4 regions of the Simiduia sp. 21SJ11W-1 genome follow, and region 1 is predicted to be linked to each of the others. Evidence: predicted binding sites of a transcription regulator. Region 1 holds the regulator's gene; each other region holds the start of a gene.
The links. Region 1 encodes sigma-54, which starts transcription at its own class of promoters, with help from an activator protein. Its sites were predicted from a motif close to TGGCACANNNNTTGCNNT; they were not measured.
Positions count from the first base shown of each region.

Region 2: L1F30_RS15775 (alginate export family protein) is a predicted target of sigma-54. The motif match lies at 2,794-2,811, and genes of this name have one in related genera.
Region 3: L1F30_RS02950 (DUF1328 domain-containing protein) is a predicted target of sigma-54. The motif match lies at 4,877-4,894, and genes of this name have one in related genera.
Region 4: flgA (flagellar basal body P-ring formation chaperone FlgA) is a predicted target of sigma-54. The motif match lies at 4,255-4,272, and genes of this name have one in related genera.

Region 1 is NZ_CP090959.1:1,029,034-1,036,266, reverse strand. Features, by position in the region: gene L1F30_RS04575 (KpsF/GutQ family sugar-phosphate isomerase) at 1-247, shown strand, start outside; gene L1F30_RS04570 (HAD family hydrolase) at 315-839, shown strand; gene lptC (LPS export ABC transporter periplasmic protein LptC) at 892-1,476, shown strand; gene lptA (lipopolysaccharide transport periplasmic protein LptA) at 1,463-2,002, shown strand; gene lptB (LPS export ABC transporter ATP-binding protein) at 1,999-2,724, shown strand; gene L1F30_RS04550 (RNA polymerase factor sigma-54) at 2,914-4,437, shown strand; gene hpf (ribosome hibernation-promoting factor, HPF/YfiA family) at 4,521-4,811, shown strand; gene L1F30_RS04540 (PTS sugar transporter subunit IIA) at 4,816-5,277, shown strand; gene rapZ (RNase adapter RapZ) at 5,291-6,181, shown strand; gene L1F30_RS04530 (HPr family phosphocarrier protein) at 6,184-6,450, shown strand; gene yjgA (ribosome biogenesis factor YjgA) at 6,545-7,066, shown strand; gene L1F30_RS04520 (trimeric intracellular cation channel family protein) at 7,066-7,233, shown strand, end outside.
Region 2 is NZ_CP090959.1:3,574,500-3,581,732, reverse strand. Features, by position in the region: gene L1F30_RS15785 (CmpA/NrtA family ABC transporter substrate-binding protein) at 1-1,059, opposite strand, end outside; gene L1F30_RS15780 (hypothetical protein) at 1,289-1,462, shown strand; gene L1F30_RS15775 (alginate export family protein) at 1,512-2,684, opposite strand; gene L1F30_RS15770 (type IV pili methyl-accepting chemotaxis transducer N-terminal domain-containing protein) at 3,253-4,023, shown strand; gene L1F30_RS15765 (cupin domain-containing protein) at 4,075-4,401, opposite strand; gene L1F30_RS15760 (acyl-CoA thioesterase) at 4,411-4,815, opposite strand; gene L1F30_RS15755 (aminoacyl-tRNA deacylase) at 4,986-5,486, opposite strand; gene L1F30_RS15750 (M14 family metallocarboxypeptidase) at 5,721-6,677, opposite strand; gene L1F30_RS15745 (acyltransferase) at 6,793-7,233, shown strand, end outside.
Region 3 is NZ_CP090959.1:673,620-680,852, reverse strand. Features, by position in the region: gene L1F30_RS02985 (outer membrane beta-barrel protein) at 1-542, shown strand, start outside; gene L1F30_RS02980 (DUF4398 domain-containing protein) at 778-1,134, shown strand; gene L1F30_RS02975 (OmpA family protein) at 1,190-2,026, shown strand; gene L1F30_RS02970 (BON domain-containing protein) at 3,014-3,622, opposite strand; gene L1F30_RS02965 (hypothetical protein) at 3,648-3,929, opposite strand; gene L1F30_RS02960 (PLDc N-terminal domain-containing protein) at 4,006-4,188, opposite strand; gene L1F30_RS02955 (CsbD family protein) at 4,368-4,556, opposite strand; gene L1F30_RS02950 (DUF1328 domain-containing protein) at 4,617-4,796, opposite strand; gene L1F30_RS02945 (hypothetical protein) at 5,402-5,593, shown strand; gene L1F30_RS02940 (mechanosensitive ion channel family protein) at 5,687-7,233, shown strand, end outside.
Region 4 is NZ_CP090959.1:1,799,784-1,807,016, reverse strand. Features, by position in the region: gene L1F30_RS07975 (flagellar hook-basal body complex protein) at 1-445, opposite strand, end outside; gene L1F30_RS07970 (flagellar hook assembly protein FlgD) at 466-1,176, opposite strand; gene flgC (flagellar basal body rod protein FlgC) at 1,189-1,626, opposite strand; gene flgB (flagellar basal body rod protein FlgB) at 1,629-2,033, opposite strand; gene L1F30_RS07955 (protein-glutamate O-methyltransferase CheR) at 2,308-3,156, opposite strand; gene L1F30_RS07950 (chemotaxis protein CheV) at 3,229-4,179, opposite strand; gene flgA (flagellar basal body P-ring formation chaperone FlgA) at 4,414-5,112, shown strand; gene flgM (flagellar biosynthesis anti-sigma factor FlgM) at 5,486-5,788, shown strand; gene L1F30_RS07935 (flagella synthesis protein FlgN) at 5,873-6,349, shown strand; gene L1F30_RS07930 (flagellar brake protein) at 6,353-7,087, shown strand.

The DNA.
Region 1 (7,233 bases):
ATTGATTGGCGTTTTCACCGACGGCGACCTGCGCCGCTGCGTGGATCTAGGGGCGAATCTGGCCACCGCCACCATGGCCCAGGTGATGACGCGCAACCCGCTTACGGTAACCACAGACCTGCTGGCGGCCGAAGCCCTCACCTTGATGGAACAGCGAAAAATTACCGCGCTGGTGGTTGAAGACCACAACAAACACCCCGTAGGCCTGCTGCACATGCACGACATTTTGCGGGCAGGAATCGTTTAGTATTCAGGCGCGCACAACGCCAACCTAAGTTGCAACCCAACATTCATTTTGCATTTCGGACCCACCCATGACTCAAGCACTGGCCTCGGCAAAAAACATCAAACTGCTGCTACTCGATGTAGACGGCGTACTCACCGACGGCAAGCTCTACTTCGACAACCAGGGCAACGAGATGAAAGCCTTCAACACCCAAGATGGCCACGGCATCAAGCTGCTGCAAAAATCGGGGGTACAGGTGGGCATTATTACCGGGCGCAAAAGTGAGTTGGTGGCGCGCCGCGCGGGTGATTTGGGTATAAATATTTTGGTGCAAGGCCGCGAAGATAAATTTGCCGCCCTGCAGGAAATCCTCACAGACCTGCCGCTTGCGCTCGAGCAAATCGCCTTCATGGGTGACGACCATCCGGATCTCACCTGCATGGTAAAAGTGGGCCTGGCCATGACCACCGCCAACGCTCACCCGGATGTGGTAGCCCGCGCCCACTGGCAAAGTGCGCGCAACGGCGGCGAAGGGGCCGTGCGTGAAGCCTGCGATTTCATCATGCAGGCACAAGGCACGCACGCAGCGCTACTGGCTAAATACACAGGCTGAAGCCGGCCACGGCCCGCTCTCACTCAATCCTGGCGCACAAAGGAAAACAGCGTTGGCAAAACTTAAAAAATTACTGCCCGTTATTGTTGCCCTGATCGTGTTCATCTACCTGTTTATGGTGGAGACACCCTCTACACGCCTGTTCGAGCAGCCCCCAAAAGATGCAGAGCAACAGGCACCGGCATTTTTCATGACCGACTTCGTGAGCGTTCATTACGATGAAGCCGGCAAGGTAAGCCGGCGCGTGACCGGCGTGCGCGCCGATCACTACCAACCCGCCGGCAAGGCCAGCAACAAAGATTTCACCCTGGTAGAGCAGCTGCGCGCTGAAATCTATAATCCCGATCAGGCGCCCTGGATTATTGTGGCCGATCGAGCGCGCGCAACCAACAAGGATGACCGGCTTGAACTCACCGGCAACGTACACCTGTTTCAACAGGATCCGGTTGAGGGCACCACGGAACTCTTTACAGAAAAGTTGATCTACTTTACCAAGCGCCAGGTGGCTGAAACGGATCAGCCGGTGAAAATACTTTCGCCCCAAGGCATTACCCACGGCAATGCGCTGAACGCCAATATCAAAACCCAGACTTTTAAACTTACTCGCGGAGTCACAGGCACTTATGAAACACAATAACCCGCGCCGCAGCCACGCCTGGCTCGCCCTTGCCGCCTTGGCCGTGATGGTTACACCATTGGCACAAGCGCTGCCCACCGATCGCGATCAGCCCATTAACATCAAGTCGGACGATTTCGATCTAGATAAAAAAAAGGGCGTTCTAACTTATGTGGGTAACGTCGTCATTGAACAGGGCAGCATCTACATCGAGGCTGAAAAAGCCGTGTTTTACAGCAAGAACAACGAGGTTTACCGCGTGGTAGCCACCGGTGCACCGGCCCACTTTCAACAGCAACCCGAGATCGATAAGCCACTGGTAAAAGCCCGCGGCGAATTACTGGTGTACGAAGTGGGTAATGAAAAGCTCACCATCACAGGCAAAGCCCGCGTAGAGCAAGACGGCTCACTGATCACCGGTGATCAAATCAACTACAACATTCACCTGGCCACCGTTGAGGCCGGCCGCCGTACCGATAGCAAGGAGCGGGTCAACGTTATTCTGCAGCCTCAAAAGCGCACGCCCGCGGAGCAAAAAGACCAATGAGCCAGTTGCAAGCACTGAACCTGGCCAAGAGCTACAAGGGCCGCCGGGTAGTAATCGACGTATCGATGGAGGTAAACAGCGGCCAGATAGTGGGCCTCTTGGGCCCCAATGGCGCCGGCAAAACCACTTGCTTTTACATGATTGCGGGCCTGGTAGAAAGCGATGCCGGGCGCGTGAGCATCGACGATCAGGACTTAACCCCCCTGCCCATTCACGGGCGCGCACGGGCGGGCATCGGCTATCTTCCGCAAGAGGCCTCGGTATTTCGCAAACTCACCGTGGCCAACAATATTCTTGCCATTCTGGAAACCCGCAAAGAGCTCAACCGCAAACAGCGCTTAGCGCGCATGGAAGATTTGCTGGAAGAGTTTCACATTACCCACATCCGCGACAGCCTGGGCATGGCGCTGTCGGGCGGCGAACGCCGTCGGGTGGAAATTGCCCGGGCCCTGGCCACCGAGCCACGGTTTATTTTGCTGGATGAACCCTTCGCCGGAGTCGACCCCATTTCCGTGGGCGATATCAAAGGCATCATCAAGCACCTTAAAGATCGCGGCATCGGCGTACTGATTACCGACCACAATGTACGCGAAACCCTCAGCATCTGCGAAAAGGCCTACATCGTTAGCGAAGGCCACATTATTGCCGAGGGCGATGCCAGCACGGTGCTCGCCAACCAGCGGGTACGCGAGGTGTACCTAGGCGACCAGTTCACCCTCTAGGCCTGCACATCACCGCACTGGCGCGCAGAACAACAACGCTTTACGCGCCAACCTTAAATCACCCATAAAGGCATGGTGCTTGCTTGTCAATATTGCCTCGCTATTGCCGGATGACTACACTTAGGTTGCGCCCGCTGGAGTTAAGGCCACGTTTTGGGCAGCAACCAAGAGGATGTAAGTCATTACCCCATGAAGCCATCTCTACAGCTAAAACTCGGTCAGCAGCTGACCATGACGCCGCAGTTGCAACAGGCCATCCGGCTGCTGCAATTGTCGACACTGGACTTACAGGCCGAAATCCAGGAGGCGCTGGAATCCAACCCTATGCTCGAGATGGCAGACGGCGATGACACAGGCGCCGATAACGCCGCAGACCACCCAGACAACAGCCAATCTGCCCAGCCAGACGGCAAAGACGCAAACGACAACGCCCCGGATACCCCCGCAACCGACACCACCAGCGACACCTCGATGGATGCCGACTGGAATAACGACATTCCAGACGACCTGCCGGTAGATACCAACTGGGACGACATCTACACCTCGGGCCCCGCCAGCGCAGGCCCGGCATCGGACGACGATCGCGACTACGAGCGCGACGACAGCGGCGGCGAAACCCTGCAAGAACATTTGCTGTGGCAGCTCAACCTCACGCCCATGTCTGATCGTGATCGGGTGATTGCCATGGCCATCATCGATGCCATAGAGCCCAGCGGGCTGTTGGCCTCACCTCTGGAAGAAATAACCGAGGGCCTGGGCCAAGACGCCGATCTGCAAGATGACCCCCTCGAACACGATGAAGTACTGGCGGTGCTGCACCGGCTGCAACAATTCGACCCGCCAGGCGTTGGCGGTCAGGATTTATCGGAATGCCTGCTGATTCAGTTGCGCACACTACCGGCCACTACACCTTTTCTGGATGCTGCTAAACTGATTGTTAAGGATCACTTGGCCCTGCTAGGCAGCCGCGATTACAAGCAACTCATGCGCCGCTGTAAGCTCAAGGAATCAGAGCTTGCCGAAACCATCGGGCTGATCCAAACCCTTAACCCGCGCCCGGGCGAGAGTATCAGCCGGGCTGAAACCGAGTATGTCGTCCCGGATGTCTTTGTCAGCAAAAAACAGGATCGGTGGCTAGTGGAGCTCAATCCAGATATCGCGCCCAAGATCCGTATCAACTCAGGCTACGCGTCGCTGGTAAAGCGCGCCGACACCAGCAAAGATAACAACTTCCTGCGCGATAACCTGCAAGAGGCCCGCTGGTTTTTAAAGAGCCTGCAAAGCCGCAACGAAACATTACTCAAGGTGGCCAGCTGCATTGTTGAAAAACAGGTGGGCTTTTTCGAACACGGCCCGGAAGCCATGAAACCCATGGTGCTGCACGACATCGCCGAAGAAGTTGGCATGCATGAATCCACCATATCCCGGGTGACTACGCAAAAGTACATGCACACCCCCCAGGGCATTTACGAACTCAAGTATTTCTTCTCAAGCCACGTGAGCACAGACTCAGGCGGCGAGTGTTCCTCAACGGCAATTCGCGCCATCATCAAGAAGCTGGTGGCCGCAGAGAACCCCAAAAAGCCCTTGAGCGACAGCAAAATTACCAAGCTCTTAGAAGAGCAAGGCATTCAGGTGGCCAGGCGTACCATCGCCAAGTACCGGGAGTCTCTCGGTATCGCGGCCTCGAATGAGCGAAAGCGACTGATTTAGCAAGCGAGTATTGGTGCCCCGCAACGGTATTGCACCAATGCGGGGCGGGTGCAACGCAAACGCAGCGACAAAAGGAGCAGCAAATGCAAATCAACATCAGCGGACACCATCTCGACCTGACCGACGCCATCAAAAGCTATGTCAACACCAAGCTTGAAAAACTCGAACGCCACCACGACCGAATAACCAGCATCAATGCCATTTTGAGTGTTGATAAACAGCGACAAAAGGCAGAAGCTACCGTCCACGTCAGTGGCGCCGAGTTTTTCGCTGACTCTCAGTCCGAAGACCTGTATGCTGCCATCGATCTACTCACCGATAAGCTGGATCGCCAACTTATCAAGCACAAAGAAAAGCTTCGAAGCCACCGTTGAATTTATGCAGTTTGAAAATCTCTTGGCCCCACGCCGTGTGCAACACGGCGTGGATGGCGTCAGCAAAAAGCGCGCGCTGGAAATTCTGGCCGACCTGATCTCTAACGATATCCCCTCCCTCGCCGCCGACGACCTCTTTCGCAGCCTGGTTGCCCGCGAACGCCTGGGCAGCACCGGCCTCGGCCACGGTATCGCCATACCCCACTGCCGGGTTGCCAACTGCGAGGCCACCACCGGTGCGCTGATTACACTGTCTCACTCCATCGACTTCGACGCCATTGACGGCGAACCCGTCGACGTTATTTTCGCACTTCTGGTGCCGGAAGATGCCGATGGCGATCACCTGCAAACACTGGCCAGGCTTGCCGAGCTGTTTCAGCGCGAGGAATTTCGTGAAGAGTTGCGCAGTGCTGGCTCAGACCAGCTGCTCTATAGTAGGGTAGTGCAACACCTCACTGCAGCCTAAGGAATCTGCCACCATGCCCACCGAGCCAAGCACACCGCGATTAATTGTTGTCAGTGGCCGCTCGGGCGCCGGCAAAAGTACAGCGCTACACGTGCTGGAAGACTTAGGCTTCAACTGCATTGACAACCTGCCGCTGCGCCTGCTGCCGGAACTCGTCAAGCAACTGGAGGCAGACCCCACCGACCAGCAATCGTTTGCCATTAGCGTGGATGCCCGAAACGCCTGGCGCGAGCTGACCAAGTTCCCGCAGATTATTGCCCACGCACGCGACAGCGGCATTCACATTGAAGTGATGTTTCTCGATGCGCGCTCGCCCGCGCTGATTCAGCGCTTTAGCGAAAACCGCCGCAAGCACCCCCTCAGTCGCGACGGCGTGGCACTGCGCGATGCCCTTATAAAAGAACGCGAACTGCTACAGCCAGTGGTGGATTTGGCGGATCTTGTGATCGACAGCACCAACTTAACCCTGCACCAGTTGCGCGATCTGGTAAAAGTGCGGGTGCGTCAATCCGATGAAACCACCATGGCACTGCAATTAATGTCTTTTGGCTTCAAGCGCGGCGTGCCCGTGGATGCAGACTTCGTGTTTGACGTGCGCTGCCTGCCCAACCCCTACTGGAAACCCGAGCTGCGCGCGCAAACAGGCCAGGACCAAGGCGTGGCCGACTTCCTGGAGGCACAGGAAGACACAAGCCTCATGCTAGACGACATCTACCAGCACATTCACAAGTGGCTGCCAAGATTCGAGGCCAGCAACCGCAGCTACATGACAGTGTCCATCGGCTGCACCGGCGGCCAGCACCGCTCGGTATACATCGCCGAGCAATTGCACAAAAAACTGATGGCCGACTACCCCAAAGCGCAATTACGTCACCGAGAGTTGGTGGCCAATCACGGGCACTGAGCATGGAACGGCAAATTGAAATCATCAACAAGCTTGGGCTGCACGCCCGGGCGGCGGCAAAAATGGCCACGCTGGCAGCGCGCTTTGGCTGCAAAATACAGGCAGGTGTGGGCGACAAGCGCGTTGATGCCAAAAGCGTGATGTCGCTCATGCTGCTTGCCGCCAGTAAAGGCACCCAGCTCACCCTGGTCACCGAAGGGGAAGACGCAGACGAGGCCATGGCCGCCCTGTGCGAGCTCATAAACGACCGCTTCGGCGAAGGCGAATAGCCCCTGTCACTGGCGCCGCAAGTTAGATACCATGCGCGCCCAACCCCACTTGTACCAAAGGCTGCACGCAGGCCCTAGCACTTCGGAAGGCACCATGACGCAAGACAATCAATTCGAAGACGAATTTGAACAAGAGCAGCCCAAAAGCCGCACACAAATCAAGAAGGAAATGCTGGCGCTGCAGGCGCTGGGTGCCAAGCTGTGCGAGCTCAACAAGGAGCGCCTGGCAAAAATTCCGCTTCCGGATTTATTGCGCAACGCCATTGTGGAGATGGGCCGCATCAAAACCCACAACGCCAAACGCCGGCACATGCAGTTTATTGGCAGGCTGATGCGCGAGGCAGACCACGAGGCCATCGAAGAAGCCTATAACGCGCTCACCCAGGTATCTGAGCAGCATGTGCAACAACAACACCTGGCCGAGCGCTGGCGCGACCGGATGCTGGCCGAAGGCGACGACGCCATCAACGCCTTCTTACTGGATTTCCCCGCCGCCGACCGCCAGCAGCTGCGCCAATTGGCCCGGGCCGCCAAACAGGAAGCCGCCAAAAGCAAACCGCCGGCAAGCGCTCGTAAACTGTTTCGCTGCTTGCGAGACAGTATCGTAGGCGCCTGATGCTTTTTGAAAGCACGCTCTATTTTGCAGGCCTCATAGGTTGCGCTGTGTTCGCCATTTCCGGCGGGTTGGCTGCGGCAGAAAAACGCCAAGACATCATGAGCTTTATTCTGCTGGGTGTGGTAACCGGCCTTGGTGGCGGCACCGTGAGAGATTTAGTGCTGAAC
Region 2 (7,233 bases), 1.4 Mb from region 1:
GGCATCGCTGTAGTAGGGGTAGGTGGCGTGGTGGCGGAAGAAGGTGTTGAAGTCTGGCACTTCGCGTTTGTCGCCTTTTTCATATTCGAAGGTGCCGGTCATGCTGTTGGCAATCACTTCGGCATCGGCGCCTACGTAGTAGGGCTTTGCCAGAATTTTCACAGCTTCCGGTCGGTTGGCGTTGTCGTTGGCATCCAGCCATTGGGCGGCACGAATCATGGCTTTCACAACGGCGATGTGTGTTTGTGGGTATTTGTCGGCCCAGGTTTTACTTACGCCGAATACTTTTTCCGGGTTGTTACGCCAAATTTCGTAGTCGGTAATTACCGGCACCCCTATACCCTTGAACACTGCTTGCTGGTTCCATGGCTCGCCCACGCAGTAGCCATAAATGGTGCCAGCTTCCAGGGTGGCGGGCATTTGTGGTGGTGGCGTTACACTCAGCAATACATCGGCTTGTAATTGGCCTGAGGTGTCGCTTTTGTGTGGCGCATAGAAGCCCGGGTGAATACCGCCGGCCGCCAGCCAGTAGCGCAGTTCATAGTTGTGGGTGGACACGGGAAACACCATGCCCATGTTGAATGGCTTGCCATCGGCTTTGTAGGCCTCTACCACAGGTTTTAGGTAGTCTGCTTTAATGGGGTGCACGGGCTTGCCGTTTTCGTGGGGAATATTTTTCTTCATGTCTTCCCATACGGCATTGGAAACGGTAATGCCGTTACCGTTTAAATCCATGCTGAAGGCCGTCACAATGTGTGCTTGGGTGCCGTAGCCAATGGTTGCGCCCAGTGGTTGGCCTGCCAGCATGTGGGCTCCGTCCAGCTCGCCGGTAATCACGCGATCAAGTAGCACTTTCCAGTTAGCCTGGGCTTCAAGCTCTACAAACAGGCCCTCTTCTTCAAAGAAACCTTTTTCCAGTGCAATGGCCAGTGGCGCCATATCGGTAAGCTTGATAAAGCCAAATTTAAGCTCGTCTTTTTCAGGCTCTGCGGCCTGGCTTGTGTTGGCAAGGCTTAAACTTAAGGCCAGGGCTGTGATCAGGGTTTTAACGCTTCTCATGTGACACTCCTGTAGCTTTGTAAGTATTTTTTAGGTTTTAAAGTCTTGGCGTTTGTTGCGCTCTGCGTATTGCGCGCTAATTTGGTCTGTATGAATTCGTTTTATTTCCATAACTCCCCATAACCAATACAAGGCTTGTGCCAACTTACCTGTGTACACGTTAATTTGTATTTTGATGCCGGTTTTTCACTGAATTGGTGCGACTTTAATTGCGCCAACTAGTGCGTGCATGAAGTTGGTGCTGAAGGCCGCGCCGGAACGCTTTGCAAGTGCATTTAATTGTGGCGCAGGTGCCGGGTTGGCGCGCGTAAATATTGCAGGCTGCAATTTGCTGGTGCATGAATGCCGCAATGTCGAGCACAAAAAAGCCCCCAAGAAGGGGGCGAAAGAAAAATTTCTGTGAGGTGGGTGCTAGCAGTTATATGGCACCCTAAGTGGATACAACTGGCCCGTTACAGGCTCAGCTGTACCTGGAACCAGATTTTTTGCGTATCGGTTGCGTAGTCGTCTGCGCTGTAGTCTGCAAATTTAATCAGGGTTTTTAACTGCTCGTTAACGGCGTAGGCCACAACCAAATCCCATTCGGTGCCGTACTTAGCGCTACCTTCGGCGGCTTTGAAGTCGTGGTAGGTCAGGGCAACCTTAACAGGGCCAATGGGCATGGCTGCGCCAATGTAGGCATCTTCAATGCCGTTGGCGGGGGTGCCCAGGAATTTGTCTGCAAAGCCCTGGAACTTGTGCCCGGTTGCCAAGGGTGTTTGAAAGGCTCTTATGCCGCTATCAGAACCCAGTATTTCGTAGCCAGCGGTTGCGGTTAGGCTGCTGACTTTTGCACTGGCCTCTATCAGGAAGTAGTCGGCGCTGTATTCAACAGGCGCATCGCCGGTTTCATTTTGTGTGGCGTAACTTGCGGTGATGCTGAAGGGGTCGAAGCTGCCTTGGTAGCGAACGCCAAGGGTTTGGTTGGATGCGCTCGCGGCATCTTCAAAATCCATGTGGTAGTAAAAGCCCACGATTTTTTGGCCTTCAGTAATAGACCAGGCACCATTCAACAGGTGTACATCACCGTTGATGGTTGCGCCGTTGCCCTCTGGCCCAAAGATCCGATTTACCTGAGCCACATAGCTGTAGTCTGCGGCAAAAATTTCGGTTTTTGCTTGCAGCCTAACGCCATCGTAGGTTTGCTCATTCTGGCGCCAGGCCACCCCGCCCACGAAGCGCTGATCATCTAGCACTATGCGCTGACGGCCACCGGTAGCGGTAAAGCTCCCGGTTGTGTATTTTGCATACCATTGGTTTAAGTCTGTACCGCGTGGATCTGCCACTACCGGGTAGGCACCGTTGCCATTGCCTGTGCTGTTAAAGTCATCGCTGCCCAAGTGGCGCACGTCGTCAAATTCCAGGCCCATGCTCAGGCCGCTCACACTGCCTGAGGTAAAGCTCAGCCGCGTGCGCAAGGTGTTAGCTGCGGCATCTTCAACAAAGCCTTCTTGTTCAACGCCTTCAAAACGGTAGCGCAGGTCGAGCTTGGTTTGGCTGTTTTTCATGAAGGTTTCCAGGCTGGAATCTGCATAGGCGGTGCCTGCCAGGAGGGAGGTAGATAGAGCGAGTAGCATTTTTTTCATGTGTGACTCTCTTTGGTCTTGTAGTTGGAAATAGTTAGAAAATATAACCGATGAAAATTATTGTATTTGCCGCCCGGCTGTGCATCGGGCCGCAGCTTTTGTTTAAGGCCTATCAATTAATGTGCCAGATGCGATACGCGCCTGAGGTTTGAGCGCGCATTAGACGCGGCTGATGTTAAACAAACCTAGTGGTTTCGGGCCGTGGGGTGAAATGTTAACGGCATGCGCTACCAACCTGTGTCACACGCAGGGCCATGTGAGCGTGCCTTTCACGGCACGCAATATAGCGTTGAAGCATGAACGCTTGTTTCGTATTGGCGCACAGTTTGGGAAAAAAAGAATTTTTTGGTGCACTCAAAATCGAAATAGCCCTTCAATTGGTGCAGCCCGCACCGAAGCAGTGACTTAGCCCAATACCTGATACATCAGCGCCGGGGCTTCCCACCAAGGGATTAGGCGCCTATCAATGGGCCTGGCGTACAAATCATCTTTTGCTGGCATGGAACCTGCTCTTGCCCTGTGTGCACAGATATTCCGCTGCGCGATGAGCCTTCACGAGGAAACCACTATGAGAGCATTACAATTTCTACTATTGGGCGTGTTAATCGCTCTTGTGCCCGGCCAAGCATTGGCAACCAGCATGGGTGAGGCCATAGATCGTGCCGGCCAACAGCGCATGTTGTCGCAACGCATAGCGCAGAGTTACCTGCTCAGTATGATCCAGCCGGATAAACACAAAGGCCCGGATACAATGGCGCGCGCTATCAGGCAGTTTGAAACCAACGCCGCTGTGTTGCAGCGTTTTGCCGGTGCGCGCCCCATTAGCGGTGACCTGAAAAAAGTTCTCGCGCTTTGGGCTGGCTATAAAACCCTTGCCGAGGCGCCGGTATCACCCGGCAATGCAGAATTGTTGCTGGTGCAAAGTGACGCACTTTTGGCCAGTGCCCATGCCTATGTACAAGCGCTGGAAAAACTTTCCGGCTCCAATAAGGGTGAGGTGGTGAATATATCCGGGCGCCAGCGAATGCTCTCCCAGCGCATTGCCAAAAATTATTTCGCCTACTATTTAAAGCTGGGCGGTGAAGAACGTATTAAGGCGCTGTATGAAGATTTGGCGGAATACGAAACCGTGCTTGGCCTGCTGGAAGAAAACCCCCTCAACACTGAAGACATTGTGCTGAAGCTGCGCAGGGTTTCTGGCCACTTTGCCTACGCCAGCAAAGGCTTCGACGGCTTGATGTCGCTCACCGGTGATCGCCTGATATTCGTGATCACCGGCACCACCGATGCCATGCTAAAAAATATGGACGATGTGACAAAAATGTACGCCGCTTTGTAGTGCTGCCGGGCTGTGCCTGCAAAGCGTCTGTAGCGCTTGTTTAGGTTGGATTCAATCGGTGTAGTGCACGGCCAACCAGATGGTGGCTGCGTCTGGTTTTGTCCAGGCCACTCGGTGGCGACAGTGGGCGGGCAGCGTGATGTGATCACCGGCATGTAGGTGATGCTGCCGCCCGTTGTCCATTTCCAATAGGGCCTCGCCCTCAAGCACGAGTACCCACTCGGTGCCGGGTTGGTCGTACCACTCGCCTGCAGGTGTTGTTTGGCCCTGGCTTACTATGCGTTCAATTTTGCAGTTGCCGGCGCCTGCCAATTGCTCAAAGACTTCATTGGCGCGGGCATCGGGCAGGTTCTTAAAAACGTTTTTCAGTTCAGTCATTTTAGGTTGCTAATCCAATACTGGCGTCGGGCGGCGATTATCATCAATTGCGACGAATTTAAATTCGCCGCTAATGGCCTGGTGCTGGCCGTCTGCGTACATGCTTTCAATAAAAATATCCACCCGCACCGTCAGGCTGGTGCGGCCCACCTGCGCCACCCTTGCCACAAGCTCCACAAAAGTGCCCGCGGGAATGGGCTCTTTGAAATCAATGCGATCGGTTGACACCGTCACCAGCGGTTTGCGGCAAAAGCGGGTGGCGGAAATAAACGCGGCTTCATCCATCCACGAGAGCGCCTGGCCGCCAAACAAGGTGTTGTGGTGATTGGTGGTGTTGGGAAAGATGGCCTTCACAATACGTGTTTCCGATTGTGCCTGGCGTGATTCAAATGCTGCGTTCGCGGCTCTGGTCATAACTTTCCTTGGGCTGGTAATGCTGTGTGAATGTTGGCTCTCTTGAGCCCATTGTGTATCAAAGCGGTGTTGGCCAGTGTAACGCCAGGCGTAAATGCGGAAAAGTGAAGTATATGGGCGTTGGGTATGAATAGGATTCACCTGCCCCGTGCGGGCAGGTGATGTAGCCGCTAGTGGGTAATGCGTCGGAACTCGGCGTTCGCCTGTGGGCAGGCGATGGTTGCGTGTTCAACGGTGCACATGAGGTTCATGAGCTCCTGCTTGGCCAGGTGCACCAGATGCCGGTGATCGCCGGCTTCAAAATAGATTTCATCGTGATTGTTGAGGCTGTTGTCCCAGATGACTTTCATGCCATACACCTGGCCGAGCGCCGGAATGGCGCCGGGCGCGCAATCGGGAAACAGGGCATTGAGTTCGGCTTCCAGCGCCAGGCGGTGGCGCCCTGCGCGCTCGCGGTCTAACCAGTCTAGTACCAGCAGGTGAGTGGCGGGCAAGATGCACATAATGTACTGGTCGTCTTCTTTCACCACCACGGCTTTCGCCATTTGGATGGGGGCAATTTGTGCAGTGCGGGCCGTTTGCAATGCGTTGTAGGCCGGTGGATGCTCAATCACCTGGTAGGGGATTTGCCGGCTTTGCAGGTAGTGGGCGATGGATCGGGAAACTTCCATGGCGTGCCTCCACATTGGGATTACACGCCCATGATCCCATTGTGAAAACGCGCTGGCCAAGATGCATTGGCCCTTAAGGCTCGTGCTTAAATAGCCGCAGCTCATAAGGCTTGTGTATGCCGGTCAACCGGTGCGCAATTGCTGCGGTGTTACAAGCCGCGTAAGTGAGCCACTTAGGGTAGCTAACAAACGCCGCACTTGGCCAAGGTTAATTGCGGCCCATTGGCTGGCCGGTTAGCTGCCGGCGCGCTGCTGCAGGAAGTTCAAACCGCCCACAATGGCCGCCACTTGCGCGTTTGCACATTGTGCGGGCGTGGCGTTTGGGCTATCGGGGTAGACTTCGGTGGTGCTGGTGTAGGGTGCTTGCGTCATGCCCGCACAAAGCCCCAGCTTTTGGGTTGCGTATTCAATCACGCCGTGTTGCGACAGCTTGGTGCCAATCAGCTTGCCGTTTTCATCTGCTTCGGCAATGTGCGTGACTTTTGCCACTTCATCGAGTATTGCACGTTGAAATTGCGGCTGCGCGCGGGCGCTGCAATCTACCAGATAGAAGCCGTCGGGTATGTTCCAATTTTTGTTGGTCACGCCATCGCGCGCGGCCAGCGCCGGGCGGAATTCGGAGTTGTCGGTATCGGTGGTTTCGTGCAGGTCTATGTGGGCAAGCGGTGTTAAGCCCAGGTTTTCCACATGGGCCTTTAACAGTTGCGCCTCCGGTGCCTGGCCGTTTACGCCAAACGAGCGGTTCGGGTCTACCGCTGCCGGGTTCCAGCGATTGATGGTTTCATAACCCCAGGGGCTTACGCAGGGGGCCACCAGCAGTTGAAAATTCTGCAGGTAGTTTTGCGCCACGGTTTCCAAAAACAACAGTGCCCCCATAACCCCGCTGGTTTCATAGCCGTGCACACCGCCGGTGATTACCACCAAAGGCAAATCGCAGGCATTGGCGGCGTGTACCGCAAACAGCGGGTAGTGGCCGGGCGCGCTTGTGACATCCTGGTAGTGGAGCTCACCGTATTGTTGCACGCTAAAGCGATCAGCCAGGGCCTCAATGCGTGGTAACACATCTTTTGCATAGTGCCGTTCGGTTTTTTGCAGCGTTTGCCATTGCAGTTTTTCGGCCTTGCCCCAGGGGTTGCCCGGTGTGCCGATGGGGTAGGTGGGTTGGCGGTGGGGGCTGGGTGGGTTTGGCATAGGTGTGACTCTTGAAATTACCGATAAAGTTGACTGGCCACCGGTATAGCAGGGTAGATGGCTGGTGTGGGCTTAAGGCCACAGGTTAACAAAAAGGCTTTCATAAGGCAGGGGTGTGGGTATAATTTCCCGCGCAAACTTAATGGATGAAGGTGTTGTGCGGATGGATGCTCGCGATAACAGAATTGATATTCTGCGTTTTATTGGGCTGGCCATGATTGTCTTGGCCCATGTAAACCCTCCTTATGCGTTATCCCAGTTGCGTAATTTTGATGTGCCCTTGATGGTGCTCTTGTCGGGCATGTCTTTCGGCCTCAGCTACCGGCCGGGTGAAGCTTTCGCAAGTTATGTGTACAAGCGCATCAAGCGTTTGGTGTTTCCGGTATGGATATTTCTAACCGGTTATTTTGCGGTGCTTTTCCTGATTGATTCCGGCAACAGTGATTTAACCCTCGCCAAGATAGCAGGCTCTTACCTGCTGGTTGATGGCATTGGCTATATGTGGATTATCAAGGTGTTTTTGCTGGTTGCACTGGTGTCGCCGCTGTTGCACAGG
Region 3 (7,233 bases), 360 kb from region 1:
TCGCAGCAGGCTTAATCACTGCCACCTCTGCTTCGGCTTGGGCCAACGATTTCAACCTGAATGAACCCGAGCTTTATGTGGGCGGCGGCTACGGACAGTACTCCATCAAGTATGAAAACGACGACACAGATTTCGACGATGACGCTGAAGTACTGAAAGTTTACGGCGGCATGAAGTTCAACGAATTTCTTGGCGCAGAAATCGGTTACCTCAACTTCGATGAAGCCAACAGCTTTGACGACAACGCTGAAATCGATGGCTTTACTTTCGCAGGTATCGTTTCTGCACCATTGCATGAACGATTTTCAGTTTACGCCCGCGCCGGCTGGTTCACCTGGGATGCCAAGTTGAAAACCACGGTGCCGGTAATCGGTGAAATCTCTGAAGACATTGACGGCGGCGACTGGTTTTACGGCGGCGGCTTGAAGTTTGGCCTAACCACCAACCTGGATTTGCGCCTGGAATACGACCGCTACGAACTGGATGACGACATCAAGCCGGAAGTTGATGTGGCCTCAGTTAACTTGCAGTACAGCTTTTAACATTAAACATCTGGCGGCAGCGCGGCACATTCGCCCGCTGCAGCCTGTGTTGCAGCAGAAGCCGGGCCTATACGCCCTCACGCATGGATGCCAACACGGATAGCTCAACCACAGGAGTGAATGTGCACACGCACGATAAACGGACGTTAAATGTACGGATGCAAGACGTGAGCAAAGGCGCAGGGATGCACGCTTCAAGGACTTCTTCACAAAGTAACGGATACAGGAGCACACCATGAATATTAAACAGCTGATTTTTGCCAGCGCCATCACGCTAACTGCCACTGCGTGTGCCACCGGCACACCACCAAAATCGGAATTGGCCACCGCTGAAACCTATGTAAAAACTGCTCAGGATGAGCAAGCAGACAAACTGGCCGCAGAGCACTACCGCCGCGCCAAGTCAAATTTGGACATCGCAATGGCCGCACTTGATAGCGAAGATTACCAGCAAGCACGCTGGGCTGCAGAAAAGGCCACAGCAGATGCAAAACTGGCAGAGGCAAAAGCCAAAACCGTAAAAATGCAGAAGATGCTGACTGAACTGAACGAAACCATTGCCCAACTTGAACAAGAAATGCACGCACACTAAACCCTGTGTTGTTACGAGTGACGGCATAAATCGAAATATATTCAGGAGCCCAATCATGAATAAGCACCTACTATCTACAGGTATCGCCACCGCATTGGTTGCCCTTCTGGCCACGGGTTGCGCAACCACAGAAACCCCAAACGAACTACAGGCGTTGCAAGAACGTGAAGCACGCCTGGCACAAGATGATCAGGTTGCGCTGTACGCAGGCGATGCCTTCAATGAGGCAAGCGAGAGTGTTAAATCTGCCACCAAGGCCTGGGAAGAAGACGAAGAATCCCTTGCCGAGCACCATATGTATGTGTCTGACAAACTACTGCTAAACACCGAGGCACGAACCCGCCTTGGCAAGATGGAAGCCGAATTTTCCAAAGCAGATGAGCGTCGTGCGCAGCTGGAACTTAAAGCAAAGAATGAAGCGCTGGCTCACAAGCAAAAGGAAATAGACAAGCTAAAGGCTGAACTCAGTGAGGCCGGCAGCCGTCAGTCGCAAAAGGCAAACGTACTCACCCTTGGTGACATGCTCTTTGCCTTTGACGATGATCAATTACAGCCTGGCTCTCAAGCGGCCATTAAACGCTTGGCCGAATTTTTAAAGAAATACCCCGATGTAAAAATTGTGGTTGAAGGCTATACCGACGCCCAAGGGAGTGAAGAGTACAACCTCACCCTCTCGGAACGCCGAGCCAACGCCGTTCAGAAAGCGCTTGCCGAGCGCGGCATTGGCAAAGATCGCATCAACACCGAAGGCTACGGTGAGGCAAATCCCGTTGCCACCAACAGCACCGCCGCTGGCCGCCAACACAACCGCCGGGTTGAAGTAGTTGTACTGGATAAGGGTGAGAACTACGAAGCCCCGGTAAGTACAGAGCAGGTTTCACAGCGTCAGTAAACGCTATCTGCAACAGTATCCCGCTACCTCCCCCAAGGTAGTTGCGAAGGCCCTCCCTTCGCACCCCACTCGCCACGGGTTTCCCGTGGCTTTTTTTGTAACCAAGACTTAACTTCGCTATTGATTCTACTCTGGCGGGCGCCATACATCATTGGCGCCATGATCATACACGCCGACTGAATGAAGCACATGACCTTGCGATAACACAATAGCAAACTCAGTAATACCCCAGCGCCTGATATACCTTTCTACACCCTCCTACATCTAAGCCGACACAAGGCCCGCACACAACTGACATACCAACAGCGCCGAATTTGACCAAAATCTGACACAGAATCTGGCAAGCCACCCAAACCTTACCCCTCCTATGCCACACCTGCATTAGCACTCACAATGCAGCCCCAAGAGCCTTAACTGCCGCCGCAATGTTGAGAGAAGTTACTTAACGCTATTCGCGCAGTGCTTGAGCAAACGCGCGTGTAGAATTGTGGCCAGCTTAAGAGAAATAATGCACCTACGATCAATGGTGAGATGGCTCAGCCGGCCACATCAGCCTCCTTACCGCTACTTTTGGGTTACACCTATTGAGACAAGAATCCGCGCATAAGTTTTGCAGCGGGAATGGCACACCAGCCCTTGGCTACAACTCAACCTCTCAAGGATGTCGATCGAGGTCTAGGCAAAAGCTGTGGCTGATTAGCAAAGCATAGGTTGCGCTGCTGCCCCATGGTTTCGTGCTCGACATTAGACAGACCCGCCAATCACCCTTAACCCTGGTGCTTGAATTATGGCTAAGGCTTTAAACTTAGGAGGCCTTTACAGCGCGCGCAGGAGCATCAATGTGAAACTCCGATAGCAGCACCAGCCGCACTAGAATACCAGCACCACTCAACAATAAACTGCGCATTTTTATTACCAAGTAAGATGAATAAACTGCAGGCAAAAAAAATCCGCGCCTCTGCGCGGATTTTTTACGGTACAACGGCATTAGCTGTTAACAACCTTAAGCTTGTTACGCACATCGCGTACATCTTCGGTATTTTCCGCAATACGCCCTGCAAGCTCTTTTGCGGCATTGCTCGGCACTTCACCTTTTAGCTCTACCACCTGGTCTTTGGTATCTACATCGATTTTCAAACCAGACACGTTCGAATTAGCCAAAAGCTTCATTTTAACCTGCGCAGCCAGAGTGGCGTCTTTCACAGATTTAACAAACTCACTGTCTTTAATGCGGCGCTCACTGCGGCTTTCCGCCTTGGCGGCATCTTGATTAACGGTCAGCTTGTTTTCAACCTGGCTAATGCCTTCAACACTTAAGGCTACCTGCTCTGCCAGATCCTTTTCAATATCAGATGATACTGACCCTACAAGGTAGGCCACATCGCGGTTAACCTCTACATCAATATCGAAGGGGTTAAGATGTTCGTTAAATAATACCGCAGCTTCAATCTTGCCTTCACGCCAGCCGTTGCTGAAATAATGAGATTCTTTCTCATTCATTTCTTGGCCACGATCACCTGCCATTGCGGTAGGCACAGCAGAAGCCGCGGCAATACTTACAGCCAATACACTTAATGTTTTCGCTACAGTTTTCATGGATAACTCCTTTCCAGTTGATTGCTCAATAACTAAACGTTGCGATTAAAACGTCAGTTGCAGCGGGACCATTTGGCACCCGGTTACTTTGCACTGTGTATGTAGCGAGAAGCGTGCCAACTTTTAATTTCGCAAATTTAGCCTTAAAAAAGGCCAAACCCCGACTTTTTGGTGAAATTTCAACCAAACCCTGTACTGCATTTGCGAAAAATACAAAATATTTTTCAACCTTTGAAAAGCTTACACTGCAAACAGACATCGCCTTGGCAATAAATTTACGCCGAGCCTTGTGATGAAAGTTAGCCATTATTATCAAGCATAAAAAAGGCCCCTTCAGGGGCCAATGGGAGACTAAATAAATAGCCTTGGGGAGGCATAAAATACTAGCGGCCGCGCGGGCCTGCCAAAAACCAAATAATCAAACCCAGTACGGGCAACAATAGAATTAGCAAAACCCACACAAGCTTTACTGCAGTTTTTGCTGACGACTGTGCCACACTTAATATGGCCCAGATATCAGCAATCAAAATCAAAAGGCCCAACAGGCCTGTTATTTGAATATCCATTACATAGCTCCTTTATGTAGCTACTTTACATAGCTCCTTTCAATAGCCTTACACGCAGCGTCCTTACGAAGCCCTCTAACGCGTTACATCTGAAAACACCGGCAAGCGTTCAGAGGCACACCACCTCGCGCATGAACACATTGACATCGCAACGCACTCATGCACGAGGTGGCAGTGCACTACCTAAGGCTATCTAACTGCGCTTGAGCCTCGGCCTTAGTCCAGCCGTACTTCTCTTGAAGTTTGCCAAGCAATACATCCATCTTGCCTTCGGCTTCACCCAAGTCGTTGTCAGTTAACTTGGAAAATCGCTCCTTTAGCTTTCCTTCCACCTGACGCCATTGGCCTTTAAAAATATCGTTACTCATTGTTAGCTCCTTGTTGACAATATTTATACCCAGAATATCTACGCCTAAAAAATGCAGCCACTACGGCATAGGCGGCCTGCGGCCTGTTAACAAATGCGCCACCAGTGTTACCAGAAACAGCACAATGAAAACGGCAAAAAACAACTTGGCGATACCTAAGGACGCGCTGGCCACACCGCCAAAACCAAGAAAACCGGCAATCAATGCCAAAATTAAAAACGTTACTACCCAGCTCAACATAACGAACTCCTTGTTCTCAGTTTGCATTTAATGGTTAAACCTAAATGGCGATGTAAACTTTTTCGCCGTTCACTGAGAGTGTTGCAACGGGTATGCCAACTTTTTAATCCATTAAAATACATGCCGCCTTAACCACTTACCGCGTTGACATGAAAACGCAAGCCACCGCACATCTTCAACCCCCCAAAAGCCATGAAGATCAGGCCCTACAGCACCAATCATTCTCTCTCTAGCGCGAACTAAAAAGGCACGAAAATCACTGCACTTAATAGCTCACCTATACTCCAGGGCATAACAAGCCATCAATTAGCAGGCAGCAATAAGCGCTGTTTTTGCAAGATTTACAGGCAGTTCCTACAGGGCTTGTAAAGGCTACCTAAACAACCTCCAGTACTTATGGCACACAGGCTGCACAAACCTCGTCGACAATTGCACAAGCACCGCCAGAACCCTTTAAAACAGGGGGCCCACAAGAGAATTCAGTAAAAACTTAAAAGTTGGCACGCATATTGGATTACCTACAGTGCTTAGCAACGCCGGTGCACTTTCTGTGAATTCAGGCGGCCGCTGGCTCAAACAACGTAAATCTTGAAAAGGATATGAAGATGAAAAAGTTAATGTTGATGATCACCTTTCTGCTGTCTGTTTTTGCTTTGTCTGCTTGCGACGTTAACGAAGGCGGCCCAGAGGAGTTTGGCGAAAACATTGAAGAAACTGCAGAAGATATCGGTAACGATATTGAAGATGCCTGTGAAGAAGTTAAAGAAGGCGTAAAAGCTGAAGATACCGACTGCTAATAGGCTATACCCAAAGGCGCTCACTAGAGCGCCTTTATTTTCTCAACCGGCCTCACCGGCCACCACTTGAAATCAGATTATTGCAGAGAACTTATGAACAGCATGCGCAATATCTGGCGTGGTATCCAGCGCATTGTACTTGGCCTATCGCTCGGTTTGGCCCTCAGCGCCCCTATTCACGCCAATCAAACAACCTCAGATCAGGCCCAAACTGCCACAGAGCAGCCCGACGCCTCTGAGCAGATCACCCACGCCGCCAGTAACGCCGAGTTAAACGACCTGATTGCGTTACTGGAGAGCGAAACCGCGCGCCAGGCTTTTATCGATAAGCTAAAAGCCTTGGCACAGCTGCAACAGGAAGAAGAGCAAGACCAACTGGCCCTCAGCGAGCTACTGCATCTTGAAGATAGCAGCGGCGCACTTGCAACCGAGTACAGCCAACTGTTGCAAAACCTGGGCCTTAGCGACTCCGAAATAGGCAAGATTCTAGTAAGCATTGGTGCCTTGTTTTCACTGATGCTCATGGCACTGGCTAACCGCTGGATTGCACGCACAGCAGATCGAAAACTTAACCAGGTGCGCTCACGGTTTGCACTCGAACCCGATCGCCTTCGCATGATTACTCAGGTGTGGTCGCTTGCGGGTTTTGCGCTGTGCTTAACCCTGGGTATTGCGGCCATCGCAGAAATTTGGCAGCTCGGCTGGTTTTTGCCCGAAGGCCAGGCCAGCTATTTAAAACTTTTAAATTGGGTACTTACCTTGGGCGTGCTGGCATTACTCTATGCCGTGTTCTGGGAGGTTTCTAACGCGGCCATAGAATATGGCATGCGCCACGCACGCTCTATGAGCAGTGCCCGCGCAGATACCGTGCTGCCTATTATTCGCCGTGTAATTTTCATCGTGCTAGTGATTATTTTCACACTCATGACGCTTTCAGAGCTGGGCATTAATATTATGCCGCTGGTGGCCGGTGCCGGTGTATTCGGTATTGCCATTGGTTTTGGTGCCCAAACTGTTGTGCGCGATTTCCTGGTGGGCTTTATTATTGTGCTTGAGGATCTGCTGCAAATTGGTGATGTGGTTAAGGTTGCCGGGCGCATGGGCGAGGTGGAAAAGATCACCATGCGCAAGCTTCAACTGCGAAGCCTTGACGGCACAGTGCACACCATTCCCTTTAGCGAGCTGGATGTGGTTGAAAACCACACCAAAGAATACAGCTATTACCTGACAGACATAGGCGTGGCCTACAAAGAAGACATCGATTCTGTAATTGCCTGCGCTAAGGATGTGAGCAAATCGCTCCGTGAAGACGACACCTTCGGGCCAATGATGCTAGACGACATTGAAATACTGGGTGTTAACCAATTTGCCGATAGCGCCGTGAATATTCGCGTGCGGCTGAAAACCCGCGCCCATGATAAATGGGCCCTGGGGCGCGAGTTCAATCGCCGTATCAAATATGCCTTCGATGAGCGCGGCATTGAAATACCCTTCCCACACCGCACCTTTATGCTGGGCGAATCCATTGGTGACAAAATTAATCCCACTACAACGCAGGCTGGAAACGACACACAGCTAAGCCCCGCACCTGCAACCACCAAAACGCAAGAGGCGAAGGCAAAGAACGAAGAATCCAAAAA
Region 4 (7,233 bases), 770 kb from region 1:
GTGGCTGATTGCCGGTTTGGATTTGCATATCGCCCACAACGCCGCCAATGACACCGTTGATATCAGCGCCGAAGCCCTGCAGGCGGCCATTGGTGTTGTTCACAATATAGCCGTCTTTATCTAAGCCAAAGGTACCTGCGCGGGTATAAAGTTGATCGCCGCCTTGATTCAAGATAAAAAATCCGGCGCCGCTGATGGCAAGATCCAGCTCATTTTCGGTAAAACTGATATTACCCTGGCTAAACTGTTGCGATACCTCTTGCAAACGCACACCGCCGCCGATGGTATTAACGCCCGCCCCCAAAATAGTGGTGGCATATACGTCACCAAATTCCGCCCGAGAGCTCTTAAAACCCGTGGTACTGGCGTTTGCAATATTATTGCCGGTAATTTTCAGATCGGAGTTTGCTGCACGAATGCCGCTTAACGCTGTATTGAATGGCATTGTAATACCCTGCTCTAAGGCTAGTTAAACTGTTTTACATCAGACATTGATACAGGCCCAATGCCTGCCAGATTCAACGTCAAGGATCCGTTTGAACCAATGGTCACACTGTTCACATTGGCACTTAATGCGGTATCTAACTGCGTGGGCTCGCCGTCAATACTCGCCATCACTTCAAATTTATACTGCCCGGGCGCAGCACCGTTGGGGAGCTGGCTGGCCCAATCGGTTAGCTCACCGTTTACCTCCAGGTACATGCCATCCCACCGGAATACCATTTCGCCCTTGCTCTGGTAGCCCACGGGAATTGATTCCACAAGCGAGCCAGATTCACTGTAAATATTCACATTCACATCGCTGGTGCTGGCGGGAATAGTTACACTGCCACTCACCACGTTGCCGGCTGCCAGGCTCGCATTATTTGTGGGCACTGTGACGCTTCGGCCCACCAAAGATGATGCCTGCAATGCCTGATTAGACATCATGACATTCGAAAAGCTGGAGAAATTGGTATTTAGCTTTTCCATTTCCTCCAACTCACTGAATTGCGCAAGTTCTGCAATAAATTCTGTATCTTCCTGGGGGTTGAGCGGATCCTGGTTTTGCATCTTCACCATCAGCAATTCCAAAAACTGCGCCTGGCCAAGCTCATTACTTTTTGGCGCGTCTTTGTTTTTCGAACCAATATCCAAGTGATCCAGCACGCCGCCAATGTTACTAATTCCAGACATCTTGCTGCCCTCTTATTGGCCCATGGTTAACACGCGCTGCATCATCTGCTTGGCGGAGTTCATAACTTCAACGTTGGTTTGAAAGCTGCGAGTGGCGGAGATCATGTTGGTCATTTCTTCAACCACATTCACATTGGGGTAAAACACATAGCCGTCTTCATTGGCTAATGGATGGTTAGGCTCGTAGCGCTGCTGTAAGGGTGCGTCACTTTCCACAATGCCGAGCACTTGTACGCCGGCATTGGCCTCCTCTGCCATTGCAGTGGGCATGAGCCCGCCACGGGCATTGTTCAGCGCCGTGGTAAACACAGGGTGGCGCGCGCGGTACACCTGATCGTAACTGGAGGCCGCCGACTGGGCGTTAGCCATGTTACTGGCGGTGGTATTCAGTCGCAGGCTTTGGGCATTCAGGCCGCTACCGGCAATTCCGAAGATGGCATTAAGCGACATAATTACTCCCCTTTAACCGCATTCATCAGCCCTTTAAAGCGGCTGTTGAGAAATGTGAAACTGGCCTGGAATGCCAGGGCGTTTTCCATGTATTGGCCGTGCTCTACTTGCTCTTCAACCGTGTTGCCGTCAACCGAGGGCTGCTGCGGTACCCGGTAGCGCAACTCTTCACCACTCACACTTTGCTGGCCGGCCAGGTGGCGCGATTGGGTGCGCGCCAGATCAAAGCCCTCGCGCTGCTTACCGCTAAGCTGCCGATTGAGCTCGGCCTTAAAATCGATATCGCGCGCTTTGTAGTGAGGGGTATCCGCGTTGGCGAGATTGTTGGCCAGTACCTCGGCTCGCCTGGCACGCAGATCCAGGGTTGTTTCAAAAAAGCCTGTGGTCTCGGCAAAACTGATGGCCATGGTGTACTCCTCACTCAAACACGTTACACAAATTTGTGCGCTATACCGCTATAGAGCAAACCCTGTGCCAGCCTGCTCACCATCTATAAGCCATTGTTTTACATAGATAAATATTTACTTAATGTTAAATGGGCAGGCCTTTGTTTCAGGAAAGCGGCAAGTTATTTCCGCTGCGGCAAGGAGGTGCGGCGGCAAGGAGGTGCAGCGGCAAGGCATGTGCAGCAGGCTAGCAAGACAGGAAGTAAAAAGACGCGGCAGTTGCGCCACGCAGAGGCTATTTGGCGCGGTAGAGAATTCCGGGGTTGCAATGCACCATGTCAAACAGCTCTGAAGCACCGCCAAGGCCTTCTGAGGCACCCAGAAATAAAATGCCATTGGGTTTTAATACACGGCGGATGCGGGTGAGGATATCGAGCTTAAGTTCGTGGCTAAAATAAATCAGCACATTGCGGCAAAACACCACATCAAACTTGCCAAGCCCGCCAAAGCTTTCCTGTAAATTCATGGGCTTGTAGCGGATACGCTGGGAAATTTGAGCCTTGGCCCGCCATTGTTCATCGGGCAAGGCGTCAAAAAACTGGGCCAAACGCTCGGCAGATAAACCACGCATTACCGTGCCTTTATCGTAGGTGGCATCGCGCGCGGCCTTGAGCATAGACGGGGATAAATCTGTACCTAAAATACTTAAATTGCTGCCAATGCGCAGGTTGTGCAATTTTGCAGACTCTTCGGCCACCATACTGATAGACAAGGGCTCCTGCCCTGAACTACAGGCAGCAGACCAAATGCTCACGCTGGCCTGTTCTGCAAAAAGCTCCGGGAATACGGTGTTTTTAAGCAGCTCAAAGGGGTAAGTGTCGCGAAACCAAAAGGTTTCGTTGGTTGTCATTGCATCAATCACAATGTCGCGCAGCGACGTATAGCGATTAGAAGATAGCTGTTGCACCAGCTCGCCTAGATCATTTAAGCCATGGTGGCTTAACAGCGGAAGTATGCGGGTAGTTACCAGATACTGCTTATTTTCGGCAAGAAAAATACCGCAGGCGCGCTCAAGGAAATCCCGAAAAGCGGAAAAATGGGCGGGATTTAGCGAATCCCGCCCAGTACGTGTGGGAATGCTCATAGCACCCCCCTGATGTGCACTGCCAGTGTGTGCGGCGTCAAATGGCAACCACAAGCCCTCCAGGCCAACTTGTTACTCCTCGTCAAGCATACTTTCGCCACACATGGATTTAACGCGCTCATTAACCCGCCTTGCCAAGTCATCTGGGTGGAATTTTGCAAGAAAATCATCCGCCCCCACTTTTTTCACCATGGCCTGGTTAAATACACCGCTCAAAGATGTATGCAAAATAATGTGCAAATCCTTCAACGCAGGTGTAGCGCGCACCTCTGCAGTAAATGTATAGCCATCCATTTCTGGCATTTCGATATCGGAAATCACCAACAGCAGTTCTTCGGTAACGCTCTTGCCCTGGGCCACCATATCGTTCAAGAACTCCAGCGCTTCACGCCCGTCTTTACACAGGGTGGTTTTAAGCCCCATAGACTCAATAACCCGCTGGATCTGCTTTCTGGCGATGGTTGAATCGTCGGCAATAAGCACATGCTTTTGCACCACCCGCTCGGCAATGCCATCTTCAATGACACCTGCGGTAATTTCTTCACTGATTGGCGAAACCTCTGCCAGAATTTTCTCCACATCAATGATTTCAACCAACTGCCCTTCCACTTCCGTCACTGCGGTTAGGTAGTTTTCCTTGCCTGAACCTCTGGGTGGCGGATGAATGTCTTCCCAGTTCATATTCACAATACGCTCTACTTTCTTCACCAGAAAGCCCTGGGTTGAGCGGTTGTATTCAGTGATGATCACAAAGCAGTTTTGAATGTCGGTCAATGCACCGTGGCCGGTTGCCTGATTCATATCCATGATGGATATAGTGCCACCACGAATATGGGCAACGCCCCGCACAACCGGGTTGCGCTTGGGGATAGCATTGAGCGGCGGGCACTGAAGCACCTCTTTTACCTTAAACACATTAATGCCATACAGCTGCTTGCCCGCAAGCCTGAACAGCAGAAGCTCTAGGCGATTTTGCCCAACGAGCTGGGTACGCTGGTTAACGCTGTCTAACACTCCTGCCATTACGGCCCCCATCCTGAACGCACTTGAGTCTATTGCCTGCCTTAAACATAGCCCAGATTACGGCGCTTCGCTCTACGGCATACAAGTTGCATTTACCCTCATACAGCGAGTTGATTGGCGCGTTTTAATGCTGCAATTGAATGCAGCCTGCGGCAAATCACTCTTCAATACATGCTCTGTATCGGCCTGTCACCGCCGACCTTGAGCACTAGAACAAAGCATAGGCCAAACCTCATGAAGTGTAAGTGGCTTTTTATTATCGCCTTCATCTCTGCGCCCGCCAGCGCCAGCACTGCCTGGCAGCAATGGCAGCCCGTAGCCGATAACGCAGCGGCAGCCATGATCAAGCACTATGAGCGCCAGTACCCGCACGCAGATGTGAATGTGACCATAGATCTGCCAGACAACCGCCTGCAGCTCAAAGCCTGCGACGAAAATTTGACACTAGATCTCGCCAATCCGCCTAGCAACGGCGGTAACCTGTCGGTTTTGGTGAAATGTGAAAGCCAGGCGCCCTGGTCTATTTACCTTAAGGGCCAGGCGGAAATCTGGCAGCAGGTAGTGGTTACCCGCCGCCCCCTCGGCCGGGGCGATGTGATAGAACCGGCCGATGTGGCCCTCAAGGCATTTAACCTGGCAGAAATACGTTCAGGCGCCCTATTTACCCCGGAAGCCGCCATTGGCAAAGAAACCAGAAGGCAACTTAAGGCAGGCTTTCCTATAAAAATCAATCAGTTAAATGAACCCATGGTGATCCGCAGGGGCGATAGCGTGCAAATTGCCGCATCCGCCGGGGGGCTTAAGGTACTGATGACAGGCACCGCACTGGCCAACGGGCGCCTGGGCCAGCAAATTCCTGTTAGCAACAACCGCTCTAACCGCAAGGTGCGCGCCAAAGTAGTGGCCGAGGGGCGCGTAGAAGTGCCGATGTAGGGCGCCTTTTGAGCCTCCAGCAAGCGGGTGCCAGGGGCCTAAGCCATAGCGTGGCAACAAAGCTATACTGACCATAGATGTGGCTAAAAAAATAGCGAAATTGGCATTAAAGTTTCTGAGCCCACGGCCGATACCCAGCTGTAGAAGCAGATTTAGTGCGATTGCCGGCATACGGGCGTGAGCGCCAAGGCTTTACAGGGTGATAAATGGCGACAAACAGCCAAATCACCCGGGTTAAATACCGGCCGGCAGGCTGTTTGTTTAACACGCAGGCACGGCCTGCAAGCGTGATGACAGCGTAGCGAAATGCCTACAGGGCTTGCCCACAGGCACAAACATCACAAACTGAACGGGTGTAAAGATCGAGGTAATTATGGTTATCGACCCAAAAACAGGCCTTAACAACCTGAATACACAACAAAGCCAGCGTGCACTGCAAAAACAGAGTGCAGAACGCTCAAACCAACCTCCTGCAGAGGCCGAAGCACCGGCGCGCGATAACGTGCAACTGAGCACAGAAGCACAGCGCCTGCAAAAGCTTGAGGAAAACATTGCCCAGGCGCCCGAGGTTAACGAAGAGCGCGTGGCGCAGCTAAAGGCCGCCATTGCCGATGGCAGCTACAGCGTTAATGCCGATCGCTTAGCCGACAAAATTCTTAGCAGCGAGGGTTTCTAAGCCCTCGCCCCTTTCTGCTAATTAGGCACGCCGCTTGCAACTGCTTTAGGTGAACCCGGCTATTCACCCTATGGAGCAAGCACTATGGCCACCCCGCTTCCCTTTCAAATTGCCAAAGTAATAGAACAAGAACTGCGTGCAGCCACACAGCTGTTGGCGTTATTGAGCCAGGAAACCGATGCCTTAAGCCAACGTAATCTTGGCGCATTAAGTTCAATCATCGAAAAGAAAAGCCAAGAACTGGTTGCCCTCGACCAAGCGGCCCGCAGGCGCCGTGCGCTGCTAACGGATCAAAAATTACCTGTAGACGATAAACATTGGCGGCTACTGCTTTCACGCTGTCGCGATGAAAAGCTGTTGCACCAATGGCACGCCATTGAAGAAAACATTCTGGCCTGTAAGCGCGAAAACGAAATAAACGGAAAACTGTTGGCCCGCAGCCAGCGGGCAGTGAATCGATTGATGGGCGCCCTAAAGGGCCAGTCGGCAGATACCTCCCTTTACAACAACAAAGGCAATCACAATGCCGGCAAACAGGCACTCACCTATGCACAAGCCTGAATCATGGGGGTAGATCACGAACAAGGGGTAACCCAGCGGCTTACGGAACCTGAGGATATCTACCGGGTACTTAAGCTGCTTGAGCTGCACCGCGCCCTCATTACCGTCACCCTGCCTGGCCAAAAGCAGATGGCCAGCAGTATGGTGCTGGATGTAAACCTTGAAAACCAAACCCTGACCATCGATCAGCTTAATGATACTAGCCTACAAAACGCCTTAAGCCCGCAAAGCCTTCTGGTGTTTCGTGCGGCATACGGGGGTGTGCAAGTGAGCGGAGAGTGCCAGTTACAGCGCATCCAAACAGATGACAAAGGTGCAAAACTGCTAATGGCGCTTCCCGGTAAAGTACTGCACCGGCAACGCCGTGCCGCTTTCAGGGCAAATATCACCGGCGAGACGCCGGCCATCAGCCTGTCTGGCCGCAGCCGTGAGACTCTGGAAGGCTGGATAACCGATGTATCGGCAGAGGGCCTGGGTGTTGTGTTCGACAAGTTTATTCACCCGCCCATAGAGCCGGGCGAAGTATTTGAACGCTGCGAGTTTGTTGCCAATGGCCGCCAGTTTACCCAGGCATTAATGGCCAAGCACCCAAGTTACGACAAATTCACCGACAAATACCGATGCGGCTTCAGTTTTTACAGGCTGAATGCCGCGGAGGCCAAGCAGGTTAACCAATGGGTAATCCAGCTTCAGCGCACACAGCGCCAACACCTAAGGCTCAGCACACCCAGAAGCTAACCACCAGAAGCTAACCACCAGAACCTAACCCCCCAGCACCGTACCGCAAGCCTGTGGCTTACGCCCGCAACACTTCAATTTTGTACACCTGTGGCTCTGGCCATTTGTGGCCGCATTTTGCCCAACCCCAAACTGGCAAACTCGCC